One region of the Exiguobacterium sp. N4-1P genome, then DNA from elsewhere that is predicted to be linked to it. Evidence: riboswitches for the same ligand, from Rfam matches in the RefSeq annotation. Region 1 holds a riboswitch; each other region holds the start of a gene.
What was found. A riboswitch is a leader RNA that binds a small molecule or an ion and turns the genes downstream of it on or off. The one in region 1 is predicted to bind S-adenosylmethionine.
Positions count from the first base shown of each region.

Region 2: it holds a riboswitch for S-adenosylmethionine, as region 1 does, so the genes downstream of both, A0126_RS02135 (2,3-diketo-5-methylthiopentyl-1-phosphate enolase) here and A0126_RS13795 (Na+/H+ antiporter NhaC family protein) in region 1, are expected to answer to the same signal.
Region 3: it holds a riboswitch for S-adenosylmethionine, as region 1 does, so the genes downstream of both, metK (methionine adenosyltransferase) here and A0126_RS13795 (Na+/H+ antiporter NhaC family protein) in region 1, are expected to answer to the same signal.
Region 4: it holds a riboswitch for S-adenosylmethionine, as region 1 does, so the genes downstream of both, msrA (peptide-methionine (S)-S-oxide reductase MsrA) here and A0126_RS13795 (Na+/H+ antiporter NhaC family protein) in region 1, are expected to answer to the same signal.

Region 1 is NZ_CP022236.1:2,685,601-2,690,259, forward strand. Features, by position in the region: gene A0126_RS13780 (histidine phosphatase family protein) at 1-423, opposite strand, end outside; gene A0126_RS13785 (alpha/beta hydrolase) at 470-1,429, opposite strand; gene A0126_RS13790 (metal ABC transporter solute-binding protein, Zn/Mn family) at 1,599-2,567, shown strand; SAM riboswitch class I at 2,647-2,750, shown strand; gene A0126_RS13795 (Na+/H+ antiporter NhaC family protein) at 2,831-4,138, shown strand; gene A0126_RS13800 (hypothetical protein) at 4,182-4,382, opposite strand; gene A0126_RS13805 (aldo/keto reductase) at 4,541-4,659, shown strand, end outside.
Region 2 is NZ_CP022236.1:397,568-402,226, forward strand. Features, by position in the region: gene A0126_RS02130 (2-hydroxy-3-keto-5-methylthiopentenyl-1-phosphate phosphatase) at 1-369, opposite strand, end outside; gene A0126_RS02135 (2,3-diketo-5-methylthiopentyl-1-phosphate enolase) at 366-1,556, opposite strand; SAM riboswitch class I at 1,637-1,738, opposite strand; SAM riboswitch class I at 1,943-2,045, shown strand; gene mtnK (S-methyl-5-thioribose kinase) at 2,122-3,291, shown strand; gene mtnA (S-methyl-5-thioribose-1-phosphate isomerase) at 3,288-4,334, shown strand; gene A0126_RS02150 (sugar ABC transporter substrate-binding protein) at 4,354-4,659, shown strand, end outside.
Region 3 is NZ_CP022236.1:2,176,812-2,181,470, reverse strand. Features, by position in the region: gene A0126_RS11245 (EAL and HDOD domain-containing protein) at 1-933, shown strand, start outside; gene pckA (phosphoenolpyruvate carboxykinase (ATP)) at 1,001-2,569, opposite strand; SAM riboswitch class I at 2,802-2,928, shown strand; gene metK (methionine adenosyltransferase) at 3,057-4,265, shown strand; gene A0126_RS11230 (GNAT family N-acetyltransferase) at 4,407-4,659, shown strand, end outside.
Region 4 is NZ_CP022236.1:373,756-378,414, forward strand. Features, by position in the region: gene A0126_RS02000 (DMT family transporter) at 1-476, shown strand, start outside; gene A0126_RS02005 (ribonuclease FAU-1 family protein) at 499-1,044, shown strand; gene msrA (peptide-methionine (S)-S-oxide reductase MsrA) at 1,467-1,997, opposite strand; SAM riboswitch class I at 2,105-2,211, opposite strand; gene A0126_RS02015 (M20 metallopeptidase family protein) at 2,282-3,454, opposite strand; gene A0126_RS02020 (putative quinol monooxygenase) at 3,543-3,836, shown strand; gene A0126_RS02025 (SH3 domain-containing C40 family peptidase) at 3,892-4,659, opposite strand, start outside.

The DNA of each region.
Region 1 (4,659 bases):
GACGACTAAGAGGCGTTTTCCTCGATATTTTTCTGTCAGTTCTTCAACCGCACTGAAGACACGCTGTTGAATTTCCGCTTCCGTTTCAAGCCCCGGGACGCGCTCTGCATCATTTGCCTGCACTGCTTCGTAAATTCCGGCGACCGGTTCACCGGAAGCCGTTCCAAATTCGCGCTCGACAAGCCGTTCATCCGTTTCCGTCAAGCTTAGACCGATCGATTGACCAATGATTTCAGCAGTTTCGACAGCTCGCGATAGCGGACTTGAAATCAAGACGTCCCACTGTTCTTCTGCCAGGTAGGCAGCACTGAGAGCCGCCTGTTTTCTACCGGTCTCGTTAAGCGGTATATCTTCACGTCCTTGAATCCGCTCGTTTAAGTTCCAGTCCGTTTGACCGTGTCGTACTAAACAAATTTCCGTCATATTGCAGTCTCCTTCTAAAGAAATATGACTGATTGTATCATGTTTCCTAATGAAGCGCCTCTCGTTTCGGTAAGACAAGCACTTGACAACTGAAGGCTTCGATTCGTTCGAGCAAACGTTCAATTTTGAGTGGATTTTCAGTTTGGGCAAAGCTCGCCAGCGAATGTGTGCCATTCGGGAAAGAGAATAATCGAACATCCGCCCCGACATCCGCCCCCTTCTCAACAAAGTGGAGTGCTTGAGCAAACGGGACAATCGGATCCTTTTTTCCGTGCAGCAACATGATCGGCGGCGAGTCGGAACTTAAATGTGTCGCCGGGGAGACACGCATCATCAACTGTCGCCATTCTTCACGTCCACCCCCATAAAACTTGATATGGGCAATCCAGGTTTGAATGAATTTAAACAACAGAAAATTCGTCGGCGGATACAAGGCGATGACTCCACTGATTAAAGGAAGATGCGCCTCCGCCTGTTCGCCGATAAATTCAGTCGGGGCAAGCGCCGTCGTCAACATTAGGGCTCCACCTGCTGAATCACCCCATAAAAGCATGCGACCGCGCGCGATGCGTAATTCATCCGCTTGTTGATTTAAAAAACATAAGGCATCTCGAACATCTTCCAGGTTGTCCGGAAAGTAGCTGCCATCCTCAAATAAACGATAGTCGATGCTGCAAACGGCAATCCCGAGTTCTAAAAACCGGTCGATGATTGGAGCAAAACTAAACACATCATCACGGTTTCCACGAACGAATGCGCCGCCATGAGCATAAATCGCGACCGGAAACGGCCCTTCTCCCGGTGGATAATAGATATCTAACGTCAAGTCCTGCTGATTGACCGTCTTGTATAAAAGATTTCGTGGTGCTAATTGCTTTTCGGTAAGCGGCAAGACCGGCTCCGTCCATCTGAGTAAGGCTCCATAATTATTCCAAATACTCGCACCAGCAGCAGCCGTCGTCAAAATAGCGGCGCCACCCATCAACCATGCTGTTTCACGTTTCACCTCATCACCTCCAAGGCTCATTCCGATTTCACTTCTACTCTTCTCTTACCCGATTTATTTTGAACTAGAACTTCACAACATTCCGACTTGACGCTTTAATTTCCGTCGGATATAGTTAGAAAGTCCAAATCGGAACAATTACGTTTTAATTATCTTGGAGGGTTCATATATGAAAAAAATCATTCCAGCGTTAACCATCGCGACAGTAACTGCCAGTCTGCTCGCCGCATGCGGCTCATCGACTTCAAATTCAGACGAAGACGGTAAATTGCAAATTTATACGTCGACGTTCGCCACGGCAGCCATCGCCAAAGAAATCGGCGGAAAGGACGTCCAGGTCGAATTAATCGTTCCCCCTGGCGCCGACCCGCATTCGTATGAGCCGACTCCGAAGCAACTGACGACGATTGCGAAAGGCGATCTATTTTTACTTACCGGCACAACCCTTGAGCCGTACTCTGAAAAGATTAAGGAAAGTTTAGCCGGTAATTCCATTCGTTTTGTCGAGACAAGTAAAAATATCGACTTACTCGAAGCTTCCGCTTCGCTTCATACGCACGAAGAAGACGCACACGATGACCATGATGATCACGAGGCTGAAGAAGAGTCGCACGATCATGGACAATACGATCCGCATGTTTGGCTCGACCCGAACAACGCCAAGAAAATGGCTGACTCGATTACGACCGCGTTAGCAAAGGAAGCACCTGACCGGAAGGAAACGTTTGATAAAAACCTCGCACTCTTTAACAAACAAGCAGATGAACTCGACCAAAATTTACAAAAAGCTGTTGACTCCGGTTCGAAAAAGGAGCTTCTCGTCACGCATGCCGCATACGGGTACTTGGCGGAACGTTACGGTTTCACGCAACTGCCGATTGCCGGTATTTCACCGTCTGACGAACCGTCCCAAAAACAGCTGGCTGCCATCGTCAAGGAAGCAGAGATGCATGACTTAAACTATATCGCCTTCGAAGAGACGGTGTCGCCAAAGGTCGCCCGTGTCATCCAAAAAGAAATCGGTGCCGAATCGATTACGATTCATAACCTCGAGTCCGTCGCAAAAGATCAACAAGATCAATCGTACTTTGATTTGATGAACGAAAACGTGACGACGCTCAAACAAGCACTGCAGTAAGGTACAGTTGACAAGCATTAAAAGATACGTTAGGGTAATAAACGTGTTTTAAACAACGACTAAACAACTAAATGACTTCTTTTTATCGCGAGAAACGGAGGGACTGGCCCAATGATGTTTCGGCAGCGGACGATTGATTCGTACTGTGCCAAATCCAGCAAGCTATGGCTTGAGAGATAAGAAGAGCGTCTTTTTCAGTAAAGACCTCCTTCTTTCTTGCGAAGGGGTCTTTTTTTGTATGCTGAAGAAATGGAGTGATTCACATGAACGAAACGGTTACGCCGAACAAATGGGCGTTGTTCCCCTTGTTCGTTTTCCTTGTATTATTCATCGGTGCAGGAATCTTCTATAACGACTTTTACAAATTCCCCATCTTGATTGCAGCTTTAATCGCCTTGATTTTTGCTGCTGCGACATCTAAGGGAGACATCAACCAGACCGTCGAGCGGATTGCCCGCGGTGCCGGAAATCCGGACATCATGATCATGGTCTTCATCTTTTTACTCGCTGGCACATTTTCTGGAACAGCGAATGCAATCGGAGCCATTGATGCGACCGTCAACGCTGCACTCAGTTTCCTACCCCAGTCTCTTTTAATGAGTGGATTGTTCATCATTGCCGCTTTCATCTCGATGGCGATGGGAACTTCGACCGGCACAATCGCTGCCCTTGCACCGATCGCACTCGGGATTCATGACGCGACGGGTGTCAATGTCGCACTCGCCGCTGCTGCCGTCGTCGGTGGAGCAATGTTCGGTGATAACTTATCGTTTATCTCAGATACGACAATCGCCGCTGTCCGGACACAAAAAACGAACATGCGTGATAAATTCAGAACGAACTTTTTAATCGTCTTGCCTGCTGCCGTCATCACTGTCATCTTACTCGCTTTCGTGTCAGGTTCCGGAGATGTCGTCGAAGCGAAAGCATTTGAATTTTATAAGCTGATTCCGTATCTTTCCGTCATCGTGTTCGCACTCTTTGGTGTCAACGTCATTCTCGTCTTACTCGGCGGGACGTTATTGACAGGCATCATCGGAATGATCGACGGTAGTTTCGGAGTAAGTGGATTTGTCCTCGCGATGTCTGACGGATTGATGGGGATGGCAGAAATCTCAATCTTAACGTTGCTGATGGGTGGACTCGTCAGCCTGATCACCTATAACGGTGGAATTGCTTATCTCAAAGAAACGCTGACACGAAAGATTTCGAAACGCCGGGGAGCTGAGTTCAGTATGGCTGCCCTCGTCAGTGCAACGAATCTCGCAACAGCAAATAATACGATTTCGATTCTTGTCGCCGGTCCGCTCGCTGCTGAAATCGCGGATACGTATGACATCGACCGGAAGAAGTCAGCCAGTATCCTCGACCTCTTTTCCTGTGGTGTTCAAGGAATCATCCCGTACGGAGCGCAACTTTTGATTGCCGCTGAATTGACGAAAACGGCGTCACCCGAACTGATTCCTTATTTGTTCTATCCATTTTTACTGTTCGTTTGTGGATCACTGGCAATCTTCTTCGGCTTCCCACGCCGGAAGAGTGATGCCGCACAGAAAAACAACATGTCGTAAAACAAACACCCCCCGTCGCTTCGTCTGCGACGGGGGGTTCACTTTATTTCTGTTTTTCTTGACGATTCAAAATGAAATAGGCAATCGCCGGAAGCGGAAATTGAACAAGTCCTGCTCCCCCCCATACCCATGGGTTGCGTCCTGTCTTGCGGGCACCAAGAAAGAGGAACGTGGCTTGAGCACCTAATAGTGCTGCGATGCTTGTCCAGACTCCTTTTGGTACTTTTTTAATCGATTTCACCATGATATTACACCTCTCTTCGTTTATGCATCAGTAGACTTTCTTCTCTTTCCCATTCTATATTCCCTGCTTATGAGCATCAAAACAGATGTTCCGCTAAGTTCATGCTAAACTGAACAGGCAAATCCATATTCTAGTTTCATTGAAGGAGGAGTATATACATGCAATACGCAAAACTTTCAAATGGTATCACGATTCCACAGATCGGGTTCGGTGTCTGGCAAGTCGATGAAGAGACGGAAGCACCGGCTGCCGTCGCAGAAGCACTTCGCGTCGGTTA
Region 2 (4,659 bases), 740 kb from region 1:
GTCACTGCCGTTGCAATAAATCGCTTCGTCCGTCAGTACATCCGCAAGAATCGGCTGGACAAAAAAGTCGATCCCGCCGCTGACGATGGAAAAATCAATCTCGTTTGATTTGGCAAAAGCGAGTAAGGTGTCGAAGCCGGGACGAATGACTGCCTGTGTCATCAAGAAATCAATGTAGTCCTGTTTTTGACTGGACGGAAGCAGCTGAAACATCTGTCCGACGCCGGATTGAATCGAGAGCGACCGGTCGAGCACACCTTGTTTTAACGGTTCAAATTTTTCCGGCGGAGCGAACTCCTGCATCAAGGCGATGATATTATCGTGCTCCGTTACTGTTCCGTCAAAGTCACATAAAATCCGGATCGTCATTTCGTGATCCCCCAAGCATCGAGAGCGACACGTAATTCCTCGTGCCGGTGGGCGGCACTTGTCAGTGATTCGCCGGCCAGTGCTGCGCCCAGTGCCTGGCGGAAAGCGATGACTCCGGCCGCAGCACCTTGCGGATGACCGTGGACACCGCCTCCGGCATTGATGACGGAATCGACGCCGAAATCACGAACAAGCTGGGCGACGAGACCCGGGTGGATTCCGGCGGACGGGACCGGGAGAATTGTTTTGGTCTCACCGATTCGGGTCGCTTCGACGGCAATCCCGCGGGCCAAGTCTTTGGCGAGGGCGACATTCCCGTACGGCGACGGGAACAGTGTCAAGTCGGCACCGGCAATCCGCGGCAACGTTCCGAGCAGGACCGGGGCGGCAATCCCGTACTCGGGACTGGCGATCAAGGCACCGCTCAACGCCGGATGATTAAAGATCGGGACCGGGATTTCCGGATCGGCTGCCAGTTCCCGCAAGACATCAAGCCCGTATGTAAACGTGTTGAGCAGGAGGGCTGTCGCTCCGGCTTCGACCAGTCGTTTCGCCTGCTCTTTCAAGCGGAAGACCGGACCACTCAATGTAATCGCATAAAGGGCCCGTTTACCGGTCCGTTCATAGTGTGCATCGAGGACTTCCCGTCCAATCCGCGCCCGGTCGAGTGCCGGTGTCAGCGGATTGTCGTATAAGATTTCGTCATCCTTGACGAGATCAATCCCGCCGGCGAGCTGGGCTTCCAGTTGTTCCCGTAAAAAAACGAGATCCCGTCCGATGACGCCTTTGAAGATGCTCATCAACAGGGGGCGATCATGGACTTGGATCAATTGGCGGACGCCCTCAATGCCGAATTTAGCACCGGGGAAATCCGGTGTGAATGAAGCGGGAAGCTGAAGATCCGTCAGTTTGATTTGACCGTCGAGTGACAGCTTGCCGAAGACGGTCGTCAAAATCGCCGAAAAGTCTCGTGAGACGTTGTGTTCCGGATAACGGATCGTGACATACCCTTTTCCGTCGTGTTCTTCCGTATGGACGACTTGTCCTTTAAAGGATTCAAGCTGTTGTTGTTCCAAGTGATTCAAATCGGTCCATGAGCCGACCGTCAGACCGAGGGCGATTTGCTCTGCCCGTTTTGGTAACTGATCGGTCACGCCGAGTTGGTAAGTTGCGGTAATGTACGCCATGATCGTCGTCTCTCCCTTGTTAAAAAATACAAAAATGGTCCCTCGTCAATGACAAGAGACCATGAAAAATTGCGCGTGGACTCTTATCTGTCAGCGTGTTAGCTGCAAGAATTAGCACCGTGCCAACTGGTCGGTTGCTGCGACATCATAGGGCTCGTCCCTCCGTCTGCTCTTGATAAGAATTGGATGAAATTGTGAAATCTAATTGCAATTTTTACATGAGATGGACGTGATGTCAAATAATTTTTTGAAAATTTATTTTTTTTGAAATCAGCTTCTATAGATGGCGGTCTTTTAAATGGTTTTTCACTAAAAATTGGAATTGACAGATGATTTAAGACGGGCGTAATATTCGAATCAACATCGAACACAACAACCACATATGACTCTTATCGTGAGTTGGCAGAGGGAATTGGCCCGAAGACGCCGCAGCAACCGACCATCCGGCACGGTGCTACATCCAACAGACATTCGTCTGAGAGATAAGAGGACGGATGATACCCCGCGCCTCTTTTCTATGACGAAAAGCGGCGTTTTTTTGTGTAGAAATGAAGGGGGAAGCAAGATGGCATATCAAGCATTTACAGAACAGGACGCCATTAAACGTGTCCGGGAACTCGGACTCATCGGACAGGAAGAAGCGACGGCAGAAGAAATCGGCGACGGCAACTTGAACTTAGTCTTTCGGATTCAGGCAGGGAAAGAACGTTTGATCTTGAAGCAGGCATTACCTTATGCAAAAGTCGTCGGGGAAAGCTGGCCCTTGTCACTCGAGCGGGCCTGGATCGAACAGTTGGCACTGAAGGAATTCGCAAAATACGCGACGCCATTCGTTCCACGGGTCTTTCATGCGAGTCATGAAGAAGCGTATACAGTGATGGAGGACTTGTCGCACCTGCAAATCGTTCGGACGGGATTGCTCGCAGGCGAAACCTACCCGCTCCTTGCAGAACATGTCGGTTCTTACTTGGCACGGACGTTATTTTTCACGTCAGATTTTGCGCTCGGTCCGGTCGGAAAAAAACAGGTCGCACGTGACTATTACAACCCGGATTTATGCGACATTACGGAAAAGTTAATCTTTACGGATCCGTTTTACGACGCGGAAACAAACAACATCGAGAGCGGCTTGGAAACAGACGTACAGCAGCTCTGGCAGGACGAAAAACTGAAGCGGGAAGTCGCGAAGCTCGAAACGTTGTTCATCACGAAAGGGGAGGCCTTATTACACGGAGATTTACATACAGGAAGCATTTTTGCTTCGGCGGGCGAAACGAAAATCATCGATCCGGAGTTCGCTTTTTACGGACCGTTCGGGTTTGATGTCGGTCAGTTCATTGCCCACCTCTGCTTTGCGGCGTATCCGAACTATGCTGAGTTGCGGGAGAAGCGGGTGAAGGATATCGATACGTTCTGGCTGACGTTTGCTTCGACGTTCACGGCACTGTGGGAACGGGAAGCCGTCGAACCTTTCCGGACGGTACCCGGGCTTGTCGATGATGTCCTCAGTACAATTCTCCAAGACGCGCTCGGTTTCGCCGGTTGTGAACTGATCCGGCGGACGATTGGTTTGGCACCGGTCGCTGATTTGGAACAAATTCCGGATGCTGCGACGCGCCTTGAACGGAAACGTCATGCGTTACGCCTCGGGACGGCATTGATTAAACGGCGCGGCGAATGTAAGACGTTTACCGATCTCCGGAATTTTGACGTGACGGAGGAATTGAGCCGATGAGCGAGTTTATCCGTAGTGTCATCTATGAGCGGGCGTGCTTAAAGATCCTTGATCAGACCCGTCTCCCGCAAGAAGAACGGTACGAAGTCATTCATGATTTGGCGCAAGCGGTTGAGGCGATTAAACAACTTCGTGTCCGGGGGGCGCCGGCAATCAGTCTGTTCGGTGGATTCGTCCTCGTGCAGGAAGCGTTCCGGACGACGGGATCGCTTGACGAGGTCAAACAAAAACTGTTGACGGTATCGGCGGAGTTACTGGCGACCCGGCCGACCGCCGTCAATTTGCGGAACGTACTCGATGCGCTCAATCAGCTTATCCTTTCGAGCACAACGCTCGAGGAACTGCCGAAACGTCTGGAACAAAAAGTAATTGCCCTTTATGAAGCCGATGCCAAGACGTCACGGCAAATCGGTGTGCATGCGTTGGAGCTGTTTCAAGCGGGAGACCGGGTGTTGACGATTTGTAACGCCGGATCGATTGCGACAGCGGCGTACGGGACGGCACTGGCCCCGTTTTATCTTGCGAAGGAACAAGGCATCCCGTTATCCGTCTATGCGTCGGAAACCCGGCCTTTGTTGCAGGGGGCGCGCTTGACGACATGGGAGCTGCAACGGGCAGGGATTGACGTCACCTTGATCACGGACAATATGGTCGCGCATACGATCAAGGAAAAGCAGATCACCGCCATCATCGTCGGCGCGGACCGGATCACCCGTAACGGGGATACGGCCAATAAAATCGGGACGTTCCAGCTGGCGTTACTCGCACGTGCCTTCGGGATTCCATTTTATGTCGCGGCACCGCTGTCGACGTTTGATGTGACGAGTTTATCAGGTGACGAGATTGAAATTGAAGAACGCGATGCTAGTGAAGTGACACAACTGGCGGGGAAAGTAACGGCACCAGCCGGAACAAAGGTCTTTAATCCGGCGTTTGACGTGACACCGCACGAGCTCATCACGGCGATCATCACGGAACTCGGCGTCATTGAACGGCCGAGCGTGGAAACGATCGAACAGGCGATTGGACAACAGGTCATCTAAACAGACAGGAGAGATCGAGATGAAAAAATTAGCATTCTTACTCGCACCGGCGGTCTTGCTGGCTGCTTGCGCCAATAGTGAAGCGACACCGACGAAAAAAATCAGCGGTGTGCCGGAAAGTGTCCAAGGCGACATCAAGATTGCCGTCATCCGCAATCTGGCGTCCGATGATCATACGAAACAATTTTTAGACGGTGCCCGTTCGGAAGGGGAGGCGCTTGGGTTTAAGGTCAACATGTTCATTTCCGAAGGCAATGACGTCAAGTTCAAGGAACTGGTGGCGCAAGCCGTTCAGCAGGATTATGACGGACTGATCATCTCGCAC
Region 3 (4,659 bases), 510 kb from region 1:
TTTCAATTGGCCTTGGATGATTTCGTGACGGATTTATTACGAAATCATGGTCCAGAGTTGTTTGATTTAATTGATTTAATAAAAATTGATATCGAAGCAATCAACCCACGTGAACAAAGTGCGATTTTACATATCGTTAAACGAAACTATCCGCATATCCGTTTGTTGGCAGAGCGTGTCGAAACGCATGAAGATCATCTTCGTAGTTTGAGCATGGGGTACGACTGGTTCCAAGGCTATTTTTATGCAAAACCGATGTTGATGAAAGGGAAGGCTGTTCCGCCACAATTGCCTGTATTGTTAAAGATGTTGAAGTGGCTCGAATCAGATGAGTATTATGACCAAGTCGTCGATGAAATCGAAGGAAATCCATACATTAGTGTGCAAGTCCTCCAGCTCATCAATTCTCCCGGGATTGGTCTTCGAAATACCGTCGAATCCGTTCGTCAAGCGATTTCACTACTCGGGTTTTCACAACTTAAAAGTTGGATTTCGTTAATCGTTTTACGAGAGATGCGACTTGCGAGTCCGTACAAGTGGTCAGACGAGTTGTTGCGTTCTTCACTGCATTGTGCCAAGTTATGCGAGTTATTTGCACTTGAAACAAAGACGTTACGTCCGGAAAGTGCCTACATGATTGGCTTACTCTCGCATATCGATGCATTACTGTCAGTCGATATTGATGAAATCATTGATCAATTACCAATCGAGTCGACGTTGAAAATCGTGTTACAAGGAAAAGATCATCCGTTTCGTGATTGTTTATTGCTCGCGATTAGTGCCGACCGTGGTGAATTTGAACAGTTTGAAAAACTAACCCATCGTTTTGGTATTTCAAAACAGCGTGCCTATGCACTATTAAAAGAGAGTCAAGATTGGTTGACTAAAAAAGAACTTCATTTGCAACCGGATGAAGAAGATTCAATCGTCTGATGGACGTTAAAAGGCACCAGCTCACTGAACATACAGTGTCTGGTGCCTTTTAATTATCTTAATTTAATTAAACACGTGGCCCTGCTGATTTGATTTCAGTAGTTGCACTATCGAACCGTGTGAAATTTTGTTTGAATTTAGTCGCCAAAGCCCGTGCTTGTTGTTCATACGCATCAGCATCCGACCAAACTTTGACAGGGTTGAGTAAGTCGCTTGGGACACCAGGGACTTCGAGCGGCATGTGTAGCCCGAAAATCGGATGCTCTTCCGTCGGGATATCAGCGAGTGTGCCGTTGACAGCTGCATTGACCATCGTCCGTGTATATGCAAGCTTCATCCGACTTCCCGTCCCATATGCGCCACCCGTCCAGCCTGTATTGACGAGGTAAACCGTGACACCGTGCCGGTCGATGAGCTCACCGAGCATCGTTGCATATTTTTCAGGAATGAGCGGTAAGAAGGGTGAACCGAAGCATGTCGAGAATGTCGCTTCCGGTTCTGTTACGCCACGCTCTGTCCCGGCTAACTTCGATGTATACCCGGATAAGAAGTGATACATCGCTTGCTCCTTCGTCAACTTACTGATTGGCGGCAGGACGCCGTAAGCATCAGCTGTTAAAAAGACAATCGTTTTCGGATGTCCGGCGCGTGATGGTACTGCAATATTATCAATCGCTGTAATCGGATAAGCGGCCCGTGTGTTTTCCGTTTTTGACGTATCATCATAGTCAGGAATTCGTGCATCATCGAGGACGACGTTTTCGAGGACAGTGCCAAAACGAATCGCATCAAAGATTTGTGGTTCTTTTTCGTGCGATAGGTTGACCGTTTTTGCGTAACAGCCACCTTCGATATTGAAGACGCCGTCGTTGGACCACCCGTGCTCATCGTCACCAATCAATTGACGACTGTCGTCAGCAGACAGTGTGGTCTTACCAGTACCGGATAATCCGAAGAATAAAGCGACGTCACCCTCATGACCGACGTTAGCCGAGCAATGCATCGATAAGACGTCTCGTTGAGGTAAAAGGTAGTTCATGACAGAGAAAATCGATTTTTTGATTTCGCCCGCATATTCTGTTCCACCGATTAAGACAATCCGATGTTCGAATGACATGGCGATGAACGTTTCGGAATTCGTTCCATCGACTTTCGGATCTGCTTTGAAGTGAGGCGCATAAATAACCGTGAAAGGCTCAAAAGCAGCTTCTGTCGGATATTCACGCAAAAATAGTTGTTTTGCAAACAAATTATGCCAAGCATATTGTGTCACGATCCGAACCGGAAGGGTAAAATGAGTGTCTGCACCAGCAGCAGCTTCTGTGTAGTAGAGCTGATCTGCTTCATTCATGTAGCGAAGAACTTTTTGTAAAAGTTGTTCGAAGTTGTCTGCTTCCATCGGTTGATTGACATGGCCCCAATCGATATGTGACTCGCATGACTGATCGCGAACAATGAACTTGTCTTTAGGTGAACGACCTGTAAATTTCCCCGTTTCTACAGACAGAGCGCCATTTTCAGCAAGAACCCCTTCTTCGTTACGAATTGCATGTTCGACTAGCTCAGCAACAGATAGTTGTTTGAACACATGCTCCTTCTTGAGTAGCTCTTCGATATTCAGGACCGTCATCGGCATCCTGACCCCACCTTTCCCCTACGTTGGTTTAGCTCTGACATTTAGTATGACACATTTATTATATATGACATACTAAAGGGTGAGCAATCCTTTTTTAGCGCTGATTTCTATTTATTTGGAAACGCTTTCAGCATTAACAGTTTAACATCTCTTCGGGAAAGTTTCGACTAGAAATTAAAACGTAGCTTGACAGAGTGGTCACAACTTTATATCATGTAATTCGTAACGGATACTCTTATTCTGAGCAGGTGGAGGGAACAAGGCCCGAAGAAACCCGGCAACCGTCCTACATTAAGAATTCTATTAATGAAGGAAAAGGTGCTCTCCTGAAGCGAAGTAAACACTTCGAACGATAAGAGGGTAAAGGAAGAACGCACAACCTTTCCCTGACCATTTTTTGGACATGGAGAGGTTTTTTTCATTTTACCGTCCCACTCAACTAGGGGAAATGAGTACACCGTCAAATTCTTTTTTGGGAGGGTCAAACATGACAAACCTTAATCGCCGACTATTTACGTCGGAGTCAGTTACTGAAGGTCACCCGGATAAAATCTGTGACCAAATCTCGGATTCTATCTTAGATGCAATCCTCGCAGCCGATCCGAATGCTCGTGTCGCTGCTGAAACATCTGTCACGACAGGACTTGTCCTCGTCGCAGGTGAAATCACGACATCGACTTATGTCGATATCCCGAAAGTCGTTCGCGAAACAATTCGTGAGATTGGCTATACACGCGCTAAATATGGTTTCGATGCAGACACTTGTGCTGTATTGACTTCAATCGATGAGCAATCAGCAGATATCGCTCTCGGTGTTGACCAAGCGCTTGAAGCACGCGAAGGTAACATGTCAGATGAAGAAATCGATGCAATCGGTGCAGGGGACCAAGGTCTCATGTTCGGTTATGCAACGAAAGAAACGCCTGAATTGATGCCACTTCCGATCTCACTTTCACACAAACTTGCTCGTCGTCTCGCAGAAGTCCGTAAAACTGGACAACTTGACTACCTCCGTCCGGATGGTAAGACGCAAGTAACTGTAGAATACAATGAGAACAACGAACCGGTTCGTGTCGATACAATCGTCATCTCAACACAACATGCAGAAGAAGTGACGCTTGAGCAAATCCAAGCAGACCTGAAAGAGCATGTCATCGCACCTGTGATTCCATCAGAATACATCGATGCGGAAACAAAGTTCTTCATTAACCCGACAGGTCGCTTCGTCATCGGTGGACCACAAGGTGATGCAGGATTAACTGGACGTAAAATCATCGTTGATACGTATGGTGGCTATGCACGTCATGGCGGCGGCGCATTCTCTGGTAAAGATCCAACAAAAGTTGACCGTTCTGCAGCATATGCAGCACGTTACGTCGCGAAAAACCTCGTAGCTTCTGGTCTTGCAGATAAAGCAGAAGTTCAACTTGCGTATGCGATTGGTGTCGCGCACCCAGTATCGATTGCAGTTGATACGTTTGGAACAGGTAAACTTCCAGAAGCACAACTCGTCGAACTCGTTGCCGAAAATTTCGATCTTCGCCCAGCAGGGATCATCAAGATGCTTGATCTTCGCCGTCCGATTTATCGTCAGACAGCAGCTTATGGTCATTTCGGTCGTACAGATATCGAATTACCATGGGAGCAAACTGATAAAGCAGCAATTCTTGAAGAACAAGCGAAACGATTCGCTTAATTTTCAGTTCAGAAGCAGACTCGCACGAGTTTGTTTCTGAACTTTTTTTGTTTGTCTCGAATTTTGGAGGGAAACGAATGATTTTTCTAGAACAGGGTAAAAGAACATGTACCGGTAAACGGAAAAAAGGGGGAGTCCGATATGGAGATACGCGAAGCAATTCCTACTGATGCGGCACGCATTCATGATATTGCCATCACCTCTTGGATGGATACGTATGAAGAGATTTACTCGGAAAGCTCGAAAGCCCATTTCGTACAAGAGGCGTATCCGCAAGAAGAAGTCGTTCGAGCAATTCGGACGGCGGAGGAAGCGCGGGGAGAATATTTCAATGTCGCCATTATCGAGGAAGAAATCGTCGGTTTCATCCATGCAATCGATGTTGACGGCACGT
Region 4 (4,659 bases), 720 kb from region 1:
GACTAGGTATGTTTTGTGCGATTACGGCAGGAATGATGATTAGTTTACAGACGGTATTGAATGCACAGATGAGTCATGCGTTCGGGGCATGGGCGACGACGACCCTCGTCTTTTTTGTCGGGTTCATCGGTTCACTGTTTGCGCTACTCGTATTTCGGGGTGGCACATTCTCGAACATTCAAACGGTCGAACCGCTTTATTTATTCGGTGGTCTGGTCGGTGTCGGTGTCGTATTTTGTGTGATGCGCGGGATTCAGCTGCTCGGTCCATCGATTGCGATTTCGGTCGTCTTGATTTCGCAACTGAGTTTTGCATTATGTGTCGACTTGTTCGGTTGGTTCGGTTTACCGGAACTTGAGCTTTCGCTCGGACAAGTCACTGGATTGCTTGTGATGCTAGCCGGTATTTTTGTGTTGAAACGATATCAAGTCGTAGAAATCGAATCTTCGGATGAGTTGTCGGAAAAGGTATCGTAATGGTTGAATGGGGCGTGTGAAGATGCTAAAGCGAAGAGATGGAAAACGTGAGAATTGGAAGCGAATCACCGAGAGAGCGTACGCACAGTCATTAATCGAGACAGAAGAGTTTGAAGGGCATGTAACATTATTGCATGCCCTTCAAGTATCGCATCCCTTGAACGTTCATTATGAAAAGGGACATGTCTGTATTTTGGATGATGGTTACATGTGGCTGCAACAGTTCCCGTCAAATGCACACCATGCTGTTACAACGATGTTCGATGCGAGTGGAAATATTGTGCAGTGGTATATCGATATTTGTTTGCAGAATGGTTTTACTAATGGAAGTCCGTGGTGGGAGGACTTATTTTTAGACATCGTTCTGCTACCGTCTGGTGATATGTACATAATGGATACTGATGAACTGGAAGATGCTTTATCTCAAGGTGTCATTGATAAAAAACAGTATGAGTTAGCATGGGGGGAAGTTGAAACCCTCAAAGCCAAAATTAGTACGGGCGATTTTGAATTGATCAAGTTAGCGCGTCACCATAAGGATACATTAATGAATGTGATGAATAACTAGAGTCGACAGAAATCAAAACCTTTTAGGCTACCTTATCAAAAAGACAATTGAAAACTTTTGACTACATAAACATGCAGACAAAGGAACGTGGGGGGGAAGCTTCTTCCTTTTTCGTTGCTTTCCTCGGGCGAGGCGCAAGCCGTTGCTCCTTGATCCTCACGGACAACGAGCAGGGTCTTGCCAGCCTCTTGGCAGCGCGTGTTCACGCGCTTTTTCCCGTAGGAGTCAACGAAAAACGAAGCTTTCAGGGTGTACCGCAGAGAAAATCATAGAGTAGTGTTAGAGCACAGTCTGTCTCGAATCGCTTTGAAGACGAGATGAGACAGGGAAACGCGAACGGATTGCCTCTTGTTATAGCATAGTCACTCTTCATAAGAGTTTGTCTACATGCTGAAAGCCCGCACGAAGCGGGCTTTTTTAGTTTAGACAGATACTTCTTCTTTCCAAGCCACATCGATGAATTCATCGCGACCGGATGCTTTCCGGTCTTTTTTGTAGTGTTCCGGATTCTTTTTGTGGAAGTTTTGATGATAGTCTTCTGCTGGATAGAAGGCTTGTGCCGCTTCGATTCGTGTGACGATCGGCTGCTTAAAGCGATTGCTCGCAGCAAGCGCGTCACGTGAAGCAATCGCAGCAAGGCGCTGTTCTTCCGTATGATAAAAGATGGCAGGTGCGTATTGTGTCCCACGGTCCTGGAACTGTCCGCCGGCGTCAGTCGGATCCGTTTGCGGCCAGTAAAGTTCGAGTAACCGCTCGTATGAGAATAACGCTGGATCAAATGTAATCTCGACGACCTCCGAATGACCGGTCGTGCCTGTTTTTATTTGTTCGTATGTCGGATTTTCGATTTGTCCTCCTGTATAACCGGAAACAATTCCGTGAATACCGGGCAGTTCTTCGAATGGTGTCACCATGCACCAGAAACAGCCTCCTGCGAATGTTGCTTTTTCCATCTATATCTCGTCCTTTCCGCTGGCGGTAGTCGCCCTATAATCATTCGTGCTCTGACAGCGAGAAAACGAAAACGACTCCTTTGCTTGGTTGCAAAAGGAGTCGTCGCTTTTTATCAACCAAAGCTTGCGCTTTGCTGGTCGTAGCACCTTGCCACTGAAGGCAGGTTGCTGGGACGTCATCGATCCAGATCTCTCAGTCCACTCTTGATAAGTGTTATATGAAGTTGATTAAATTCGTTATCATTGATGTGATAATAGCATCTCTAAAACGACAAAGTCAATCCTTAAGATTCTAAAGCATGAAGGACGGTTGCACCTAAGGCTTTTGCGCCGATAAGCAATGCCTGTTCATCGATTTCATATTTCGGGTGATGTTGCGGATAAATCGTACTCCCATCCGTTTTGGCGGACCCCGTAAAGAAGTAGCTTCCTGGGATACGCTCTAAATAATAGGCGAAATCATCGGCTGCCATCATCGGTTTGAGTTCTTTGACAGATGCCTCACCTAAGAAAGCCGTCGCTTCTTTAACGAGATTTGTTTCTACCGGATGATTCCAAAGGGAAGGATAACCCGTCGTAAAGTCGATGGAATAGCTCGCACCGATTCCGGCACACGTCGTCCGGGCAACCAAATCGACCTGCTGTCGTAACTGGTGACGCAGCGCTTCGTCAAATGTTCGAATTTCTCCGACAATCCGTGCCTCACCAGTAACGATGTTCGGAGCCGTTCCGGCGTGGAATGAACCGATTGCGATGATGGCAGGTGAAAACGGATCAACGCGCCGACTGACGAGGTGTTGGAGATTACAGACGAGTTGTGCCCCGGCGACGAGTGCATCTTGTGTTTTATGAGGGGCTTGCGCATGACCACCCTGTCCGTGGACGACGATTTCGAATTCATCGATGGCGCACAGCGTATGTCCTGCGTGATAGCCGATTGTTCCGACAGGTAAGTCATTTTCGAGATGCGTACCGAAAATTGCATCGACCCCGTCAAGACAGCCGTCTTCAATCATTTGAATGGCACCACCCGGGAAGACTTCTTCCCCGTGTTGATGAATGAATACGATTGTTCCGTGAAGGTCTTCTTGCAGTGCTGTAAAGGCCGAGGCAAGACCGAGTGCAATCGCCGTATGTCCGTCATGTCCACACGCATGCATGACACCCGGATGAATCGAACGGAAGGCGAGATCCGTTTCCTCCTGCAGTGGCAGGGCATCGAAATCGGCCCGAATGGCGATGGTCTTTCCAGGATGTTTTCCTTTGAGGGTCGCGACGATCCCGCTACCACCGACGTTCCTGCGGTAAGGGAGACCAAGCTCATCATAAAATGAGGCGATGGCGTTTGGTGTCCGCACTTCTTGAAAAGAGAGTTCCGGGTGACGGTGCAGATCACGACGTCTTTCAATGATTTGTTGTTCGAGTTGATCGAGTTGAGTGAAGAGTTGCTGTTGCATCATAATCATCCTTTCAGGTTTTTGAGGTATGACTTTCTATAAAACGGGTACAGATAGGAGTAATGAATGATGAGGAGGAAAACAAGTCATGGGAGAAATTATTGTCAACGCGGTCATCACAGTCAAAGCAGGTTTAGCCGATCAAGTCTTTCCGATTTTAAGTACGGTCTACAAAGCTTCACAAAACGAGCCGGGGTGCTTGCGTTATAGCTTACATCAATCGATTGAAGATGAACATCAGTTCATGCTGTATGAAGTCTATCAAGATGAAGAAGCGTTAGAAGCGCATATTGCGTCAGACCACTATAAAGCGTATCGCGAGCAAATCGAATTGTACTTAATCGATCGCCAAGTTACGAAATATGCGGAAATGACATTTTAATGTTAGCTAAAAGAAGCGGACCTCCCGGGTTAGGGAAGGTCCGTTTTTTTAATCATTACATTGATTTGAAACCGAGGAAGTGCTCACGCCAGTGCGGCTCGTAAATTGAACTGATTTGCAGTTGTGATCCTCCGGCATGAATGAAGTGTTTACTATCTAACATGATCCCGATATGCGAGGGGCCATCCGTATACGTGTTTTCGAAGAAGACGATATCCGAGCGTTTTCCGGAACTGATACTTGTGCGTTGATTTGTAAAGAACGCTCCGTACCAGTAACCGCGGACATTCGTCCGTCCGCCGTATTTTCCGGCTTGGTTCGTCGCATAATGAATCAATCCGGAACAATCGAATCCACCATTCGCCACGTTTTGTGATCCCCATGTGTACGGAGTACCGATATGGGCAACAGCAGCTTGAATCAACTTTTCGCCACGTGAATTATTTTTCTTGTCAACTTTTGTTTCGCTCGTCACTGTAAGGGCCGTCACCGGGATGTAGACGGGCGTCCAGCCGGACTGAATGACATAGAAATTACCGACGCGGTAACGTGGATACACACGCTTGCCTTTTTCGACCAACCCGGCACTTTTTGGACTGGCAGGTGTGTCATAAAATGAAGTCGTTGCTTTGACCGTATAGACTTTTGAACGATTGATGGCTTGCTCGTTATACCGCATATCCGGTTTGCTCGTTCCGATATAAGGATTGAGGACGTAACCCGTTTGACCATTCGGTAGACGGACTTGCCAAAAGTCATCATCAATCGATTTTAACCCGATCAATTTCGTTCCTTTGCTTAAGTGACTCGCCGGACGACTGTA